2 regions of the Pseudogemmatithrix spongiicola genome follow, and region 2 is predicted to be linked to the other one. Evidence: riboswitches for the same ligand, from Rfam matches in the RefSeq annotation. Region 2 holds a riboswitch; the other holds the start of a gene.

Region 1 (4,073 bases), 520 kb from region 2:
TTAGGGCGTGACGCACACCGTTCTCCCCCCCGCCGACTGCGCCGCGCTCGTGCCCGAGCTGCTCGAGACCCGCAACCCAAACGTCTGGGTCTATCGCTATTCGCACCCGCAGGCCGGGTGGACGCTCTCGATTGCGACGCACGCGCCGCCGGGTTCCGGCAAGCTCTCGTTGGGCGGATTCCGCATCGCGCCGCTGGAACGCACGGAGTCGCCGGGGTTCACGACCGACCGCGAGAGCATCGCCCTCGCGATGGGTATGGAGGAGAAGGTCCACTGGTCACGCGTGATTCGCGTCGGCGGGCCGTTGGCGTTGCGCGACCTCACGCGGGTGGTGGGCGGCAAGTGCGTGCTCGCGCCGACGCCGGAATCGCGCGTCGGCAATCCCCGCGACGCCGAGATGCTGGCCTGGGCGGCGGAATGCTTGGCCGACTGCGAGCGGACCGCGGGTATCCATATCACGACGGGGCAGGATCTCGGACACGGCCGCATGCATGGCGGCGCGATGGGATCGCTGGAGTTCCTCAATGCGCGTTTCGCGGGCAGCGTCGTCGCCGACACGTCGGTGCCGACGGGTGAGGGCAACTACCAGATCCTGCACGGGATGCTGCGGGCCTTCGGATTGCCGCTCGAGCGCACCACTGTCGGCTTGATTGGCTGCGGCAACATCGGCATGCACATCATCGCGCAGCTGCGGCAGCACGCGGGCGTGACGATCCTCGCCTGCGAATCGCGGGACGAGCGCCGCGCCGAGTTGGAGGCGATGGGCATCCGCACCTGGGGCCCGGAGCGGAAGCAGGAGTTCCTTGCGCTGCCCATGGACGCGTTGGTCGTGAACGCGGCGGGCGCGACGCTGGATTCCGTGTCCGTGGCCGCATGCGCGGCGAACGCGCGGTTGAAGGTCGTCTGCGGCAGCGAGAATCTCGTGATGCCGGACCAACATCGCGGGGTCGAGACGCTGCGCGCCGCGCAGAAGGTGTACGCGCCCACGGAGCTTGGCGGCATGATGGGCTATCTCACCGCGGTGGAGCAGTATCTCGCGGTGATCGAGGGCAAGCGCTTCGAGGTGGCGACGATGCTCGAGGCGGCGAAGCGACTGGAGGTGGCGGGGTACGAGACGACGGCGCGCATCATCGCGGGTGGGCATCGCGAGGATTTCGAGACGGCGGTCACGGCGTTGTACGCATGACGGGACACTGGGCGCCGACGCCTTGACGTGCGCGTCGGCGCCCGATAGCCTTCCCATCACAACCGAAGCCCGTGGTGATTTGCCGCGATTGCCGCCACGCTAAACAAAGTGCTAAAACGCTACGAGCCCGCGGCGACCCCGTGGGTTTTTTCGTTCACACGGTGTCGCTTCCGGACCGTCCCCTGCGGCCCTCTCGATCGAGAGGGCCTTTGCGTTTCGCGGTGTCCTTTCATCCGTGGAGCGCCTGTGTCCCCGTCCGCCATCCCGCCGCATCCCTCGTCCGCATCGCGTGCGCCGCAGCGCCTCGCGTTGCCGCCTCTCGCGCTCGACAGCGGGCGAATGCTTCGCGATGCCACCATCGCGTACCACGTGGACGGTGCGCTCAACGCCCGCCGCGACAACGTCGTGCTCGTGTTGCATGCACTCACCGGCTCGGCTGATGCTGCGGGCGATTGGTGGGCGCCGCAGATCGGGCCCGCGCGCGCCATCGATACGACGCGGTGGGCCGTGCTTGCGCCAAACCTGCTCGGCTCGTGCTACGGCAGCTCGGGACCGAGTAGCATCGACGGATTCCCGGTGCTGACGGTGCGCGACCAGGCGCGTGCGATCGCCGTGCTGCTGGAGCGCCTCGGCATCGAGCGCGTCGCGCTCGTGGTCGGCGGATCGCTCGGCGGCATGGTGGCGTTGGAGTTCGCGGCCGGCTTTCCCGGCCGTGCGCTGCGGGCCTTGGTGTTCGCGGCGCCGGCGCGACTCGGCGCGGGTGCGATTGCATGGTCGGCGGTGCAGCGGCAGGCGCTCGCGTTGGGAGGCGACGCGGGACTGGCCTTGGCGCGGCAAATCGCCATGCTCTCATACCGAACGGCACCGGGGCTCGATGCCCGATTCGGCCGCGAGCGCGGTCGTGACGGCAGCTTCCGTGTGAGCGAGTGGCTGGCGCGGCACGGCGAGCGACTCGTGGCGCGCATGGATGCCGAGACGTATCGCACGCTCATTGACGTGATGGACACGCACGATGTCGCGGGCGATCGCGGGGGCATCGGCGAGCGGCTGCGGGCCTCGCGCACGCAGTTCACGGGCGTCGGGATTCCCGGCGACCTGTTCTGCGACGCCAGCGAAGTGCAGGCGTGGGTCCGTGCGGCCGGCGGCGCGTATCGGGAACTCCACTCGGTGCATGGGCACGACGCGTTCCTCATCGAGCATGCGCAGGTGTCCGCACTGCTCCGCGAGGCGTTGGGCGAGTCCGCGACTGCTGCGGCGAGCGCGGTGGAGGTGGCCGCATGACGTCAGTCGTGAAGGTCGCGGTGGCCGGCTGCGGCACCGTCGGTGCGGCGCTGCTTGACTTGCTGGAGCGGCATGGCGAGGCACTGCGGCAGCGTCGCGGTGTGCGCTACCAAGTCACGCGCGTGCTGGTGCGGGATGCCGATCGCCCGCGCGCGGTGTCGGTGGACCGCGCGCTGTTCACCGATCGCGTGGACCACTTCCTTGAGACTCCCGCGGACATCGTGGTCGAAGCCATCGGCGGCACGACGGCGGCGCGCGCCGTCGCGCATGGCACGTTGGTGCGCGGCCGGCGATTGGTGACCGCCAACAAGGCCCTGTTGCGCATCGAAGGGCCGGCGCTGGATGCGCTGGCCCGCGCGCATCGCGCGGCCGGTGCCACGCTCGACTTCGAGGCGGCGGTCGGGGGCGGCGTGCCGGTGGTGCGCCTGCTGCGCGAGTCGCTGGCCGGCCACGGACTGCATCGCATCCGCGGCGTGCTCAACGGCACCACCAATTACATCCTCTCGCGTGTCGAGCAGGGCGTCCCGTTTGCGGACGCACTCGCGGCGGCGCAGCGGGCGGGCTTCGCCGAAGCCGATCCCACGCGCGACCTCGACGGCACCGATGCCGCGGACAAGATCGCCGTGCTGGCGTGGCTGGGCTTCGGCGTGGATCCGGCGGCGCTGCGCGTGCGCGCGACGGGCATCGATGCGTCGTTGGCGCTCGAGGCGCGCGCGGCCGCGCGGCGTGGACGCGCCGTGCGCCTCGTCGCGACCGCTGTCCGCATCGGCGACGGCGTGCATGCCACCGTCGCCCCCCGCGTGGTGCCGCGCGGGCATCCCTTCGCGCAGGTGCGCGACGAACAGAACCTCATCCAACTCGAGAGCGAGAGCGCCGGCACGTTGACCGTGGCCGGTGCGGGCGCCGGTGGCTCCGCCACCGCGTCCGCCGTCCTCGCCGACATCCTTCGCCACGGAGCCACCAATGCCGCATCCTGAAACGCTCGCCATTCGCACGCAGCATCCGACCACGCCGAACCGCGAGCACTCGGTGCCGCTGTTCCTCACGTCCAGTTTCGTATTCGACGACGCCGAGCAGGCGCGCGCGCTGTTCGCGGAGGAGCTCGAGGGGCCGGTGTATAGCCGGTACTCGAATCCCAACACGGACGAGTTCGTGCGCAAGCTCTGCCTGCTCGAAGGTGCGGAGGACGGAATTGCCACCGCGTCCGGCATGAGCGCTGTGTTCACGGCGATCGCGTCGCTGGTGCACTCGGGGGACCACATCGTCGCGGCGCGTGCGCTCTTCGGCTCCTCGCACCAGCTGCTGACGCGGGTGTTTCCGAAGTGGGGCGTCACGCATACCTACGTGGACGGCGGCGAGGCGGAGGCCTTCGCCGACGCGATCACGCCGGCGACCAAGCTCATCTTCGTCGAGACGCCGTCGAACCCCGGCCTCGACCTCGTGGATCTCGAGGCGCTCGGGCGGCTCGCGCAGTCACGCGGCATCCCGCTCGTCGTGGACAACTGCTTCTCGACGCCCATCCTGCAGCAGCCGATCGCGCTCGGCGCGTCGTTGGTGGTGCACTCAGCCACCAAGTTCATCGACGGTCAGGGCCGTACGCTTGGCG
Region 2 (4,073 bases):
CGAACGAAGCCGTCACGCAGGCACTCGCCGCTGCCTTCGGCGTCGCCGCACGCAACGTGCGCGTCGTGGCCGGGGCCAGCGCGCGTCGCAAAGTCGTGGACATCGACGGCGCGAGCGTCGCCGCCGCCGAGACGCTCGCCCGCGGCGGCTGAGCGATGCCCGAGTTCGACCTCAGCTCACCCGCGCTGGCACTGTGGTCCGCCGCGGCGGCCGGCATCGCCACGGGCATCCTGCCCATTGGCCTCGCCGAGGCGACCGCACTGGCCATCGGCCTCGTGATGCCGCGCTGGTTGGCCTTTGCGATGGGGCTCGCGTTCACGCTCGGCCACGTGGCCGCGAAGTTGCCATGGTACGCGCTGGGTCGACACGCAGACCGCGCGGTCGGGCGCGTGGGGGCAAGGTACGTCGCGCGCGCCATGGCGATGCTCGAGGCTCGGCCGGGCTACGGGATCGGCGTGCTGGGATTGAGCGCCGTGCTCAGCGTGCCGCCGTTTCATCTCGCGGCGATCGGCGCGGGCCTGGTGCGCCTGCCATTCCTGCCCTTCGTGGCGACCTGCCTCGGCGGCCGGCTGCTGCGCTTCGGGGTACTCGTGACCGCCCCGCAGCTACTGCGTCCATTGTTTGGATAGCCGCGCCCCGCGATTGCGCGGCCACTGCACGATTCACAGACTCCGAGTATGCCGCGTTCTCCATTGCTGACGACCGTCGCCGCGAGCGGCGCCCTGTTGATCGCCGCCTGCGGTGAGGCCATTCCGCCTGTGCCCTGCACCGAAGGCGGCACCGGCAACCTCACCGTCTCGGTGTCCGGTGTTCCCGACGGCGAGACGGCTGCAGTGACGGTGAGCGGTCCCGGCGGCAGCTTCGCGCTCAGCGCCACGCAGACCTTCACGGGCATCGCCTCGGGCATCTACACGGTGAACGCGTCCGCCGTCTCCGTCACGGACCCGCTCATCGACGCGGTACACGGCGATGTGACCTTGCCGCGCAGCGTCTGCGTGTATGACACGCGCAGCGCGACGACCAACGTGACGTACGCGCGGATCCCGACCAGCGGCAATCTCTGGTTCGGTGCGGGCTACTACACGCTGGGCTTCTCCACCTCGCAGCTGGCGGCCACCGCGACCCTGGCGCCCAACGTGACCGCAGGCACCCGCGGCGGTGCCGGCGTCACGTTCGATCGCCAGGGCAACCTGTGGGTGCGCGGCCAGTCGAACAGCGACCCCGCGCTCATGCGCTACGCGTCCGCACAGCTCTCCGGCACGGGCAACCCGGTCGCGGAACGCAGCATCAACATCGCAAGCCTCAGCTGCCTCGGCCCGGGCGCATTGGCCTTCGATCCGTACGGCAATCTGTGGATGAGCCTCGGCTGCCAAGGCCGCATCGTGCGCCTGACGCCGGCGCAACTGCTGACCTCGGGCACGGTGTCGCCGACGGTGCAGATCACCGGGCTCACGAACCCGAATGGCATCGCCTTCGACGTGGCGGGAAATCTGTGGGTGGCTGACCAGACACACCTGCGCCGCTATGACGCCGCGCGCCTGGGGACGACGATCACGACGGCGGCGAATCTCTCCGTGGCGTTCACCACGCCGACGCCGCCGACGCCAGGGGCCACCGCGCTGAGCGCGTTCCATCTGGCCTTCCGCCCGAACGGCGAACTCTGGGTGAGCAGCTTCGAGGAGAAGGCCTTGTACCGTGTCGAGCCGTCGGTGGTCGCTGCGACCGGCACGCAGGCCGCGACGCCCACGCGCATCCTCTACTTCAATCAGTTCACGATGCCCAAGGGCTTCGCCTTCGATAACGCCGGCGGGCTCTTCATCGGGCATGAGCAGTCGAAGTTCGTGCGCCTGGCACCGACACAGCTGGACGTGAACAGCACGCCGGCCTCGCCGACGGTGCCGCAGCGCACGATTGCCTCCGCGTCGATCCTCGGCTTCGGCGACGACGTGGCGATCTTCCCGGCACCGGCCACGACGCCGCTGTATCACCGCGCGCCGTAGCGCGCGCCCGCGCGCGCCATGGCGCGCCGAGACCGGCCACCTTGCCATCCGTTCATCCGGATGCTAGGATATAGTCCACAACCGATTCCGTGGCGATTTCGAGGCAACTTGCGGCCACGTTAAACATTCAGCTAAAGCGCCGGCCCGGTGCGCCTCCTCGCTCCGGGCCTTCGTGCTTTTGGGAACCACCGTGACAGCCAGCTCCGCCAGCGCAGCCGCGCCCGCCCCCGCGCCCTTCCAGATCTCCTTCGAGTTCTTCCCGCCGAAGACCGACGAGATGGAGGCCACGCTCTGGAAGTCCATCCAGCGGCTCGCGCCGCTCACGCCGCACTTCGTGTCGGTGACCTACGGCGCCGGCGGCTCCACGCGCGAGCGCACGCACCACACGGTGCATCGCATCCTGCAGGAGACCTCCCTGGTGCCGGCCGCGCACCTGACCTGCGTGGCCGCGACGCGCGAGGAAATCGACGCCGTCGCCGACGACTACTGGAACGCCGGCGTCCGCCACGTGGTCGCGCTGCGCGGTGACATCCCCGGTGGCGATGCGCCCTACTTCCCCACCCCGGGTGGCTACGCCTACGCCGCGGAGCTCGTGGAAGGCCTGCGCAAGCGCCGCGACTTCGAGGTCTCGGTCGCTGCGTATCCTGAGGTGCATCCCGAGGCGAAGTCGCCGCAGGAAGACCTCGACAACCTCAAGCGCAAGCTCGACGCCGGCGCGACGCGCGCCATCACCCAGTTCTTCTTCGACAACTGGGCCTACCTGCGCTTCGTGGACCGCGCCCGCAAGGCCGGCATCACCGCGCCGATCGTGCCGGGCATCATGCCCGTCACGAACTTCACGCAGACGGCGAAGTTCGCGAAGGTCGCCGGCGCGAGCGTGCCGAGCGCCTTCGCGAAGCATTTCGAAGGGCTCGAGGACGATCCCGAGACCCGCAAGCTGGTCGCCGCGTCGCTGGTCGCCGAACAGGTCACGCAGCTCGCCCAGGCCGGCGTGAAGGAGTTCCACTTCTATACGCTCAACCGCGCCGACCTCACGTACGCCATCTGCCACCTGCTCGGCCTTCGCGCACGCACGGTGCAGGCGGACCGGGGCACGGAGGCGGCATCATGAGCACGTTCACCCGCGCCTCTCGCATCGAGGCCCTCCACGCCGAAGCCAAGCATCGCCTGCTGATCATCGATGGCGCGATGGGCACGATGGTGCAGACCTACGGGCTCACCGAGAAGGATTACCGCGGCTCGCGCTTCGCCGACTGGTCGCGCGACCTCAAGGGCAACAACGACCTGCTGATCCTCACGCGGCCTGATGTGGTCGGCGGCATCCACCGCGCCTACCTCGAAGCCGGCGCTGATATCATCGAGACGGCGACGTTCAACTCGACGCGCATCTCGATGGCCGACTACGGCATGCAGGAGATCGTGCGCGAGCTCAACACGGAAGGCGCACGGTTAGTGCGCCATCTATGTGATGAGTTCGAGGCCAAGGACGGACGCCCCCGCTGGACCGCCGGCGTGCTCGGCCCCCTCAATCGCACCGCCTCGCTCTCGCCGGACGTCAACGACCCCGGCGCGCGCAACATCACCTTCGCCGAGATGGTGGAGGCCTACGCCGAGTCCACGCAGGGCCTGCTGGACGGCGGCACCGACATCATCCTGATCGAAACGATCTTCGACACGCTGAACGCCAAAGCGGCGATCTTCGCCGTCGAACGCGTGTTCGACGAACGCGGCGAGCGTGTGCCGGTGATGATCTCCGGCACCATCACCGACGCCTCGGGCCGCACACTCACCGGCCAGACCACCGAGGCCTTCTGGAACTCGGTGATGCACGCCAAGCCCTTCAGCGTGGGCCTCAACTGCGCGCTCGGCGCCAAGGACCTGCGCGGATACGTACAGGAGCTCGCGCGCGTCGCCGACTGCTACGTGACGGTGCATCCGAACGCCGGCCTGCCGAACGAGATGGGCGGCTACGACGAGACGCCGGCCTACACCTCGTCGATTCTGAAGGAGTTCGCCGAGAGCGGCCTCGTGAACGTGGTCGGCGGCTGCTGCGGCACGACGCCGGCGCATATC

Evidence for each region. Region 2 has a riboswitch for S-adenosylmethionine ahead of metF (methylenetetrahydrofolate reductase). Riboswitches for the same ligand answer to the same signal wherever they lie in the genome.
Region 1: linked by a shared signal. The riboswitch ahead of Strain318_RS04110 (homoserine O-acetyltransferase family protein) and the one ahead of metF (methylenetetrahydrofolate reductase) in region 2 are both predicted to bind S-adenosylmethionine.

Annotation. Positions count from the first base shown of each region.
Region 1 covers NZ_CP130613.1:918,616-922,688, forward strand. The annotation lists gene Strain318_RS04105 (hypothetical protein) at 8-1,186, shown strand; SAM riboswitch at 1,248-1,321, shown strand; gene Strain318_RS04110 (homoserine O-acetyltransferase family protein) at 1,433-2,467, shown strand; gene Strain318_RS04115 (homoserine dehydrogenase) at 2,464-3,444, shown strand; gene Strain318_RS04120 (trans-sulfuration enzyme family protein) at 3,431-4,073, shown strand, end outside.
Region 2 covers NZ_CP130613.1:402,445-406,517, reverse strand. The annotation lists gene Strain318_RS01840 (DUF167 domain-containing protein) at 1-152, shown strand, start outside; gene Strain318_RS01835 (hypothetical protein) at 156-629, shown strand; gene Strain318_RS01830 (Vgb family protein) at 678-2,000, shown strand; SAM riboswitch at 2,080-2,155, shown strand; gene metF (methylenetetrahydrofolate reductase) at 2,191-3,111, shown strand; gene metH (methionine synthase) at 3,108-4,073, shown strand, end outside.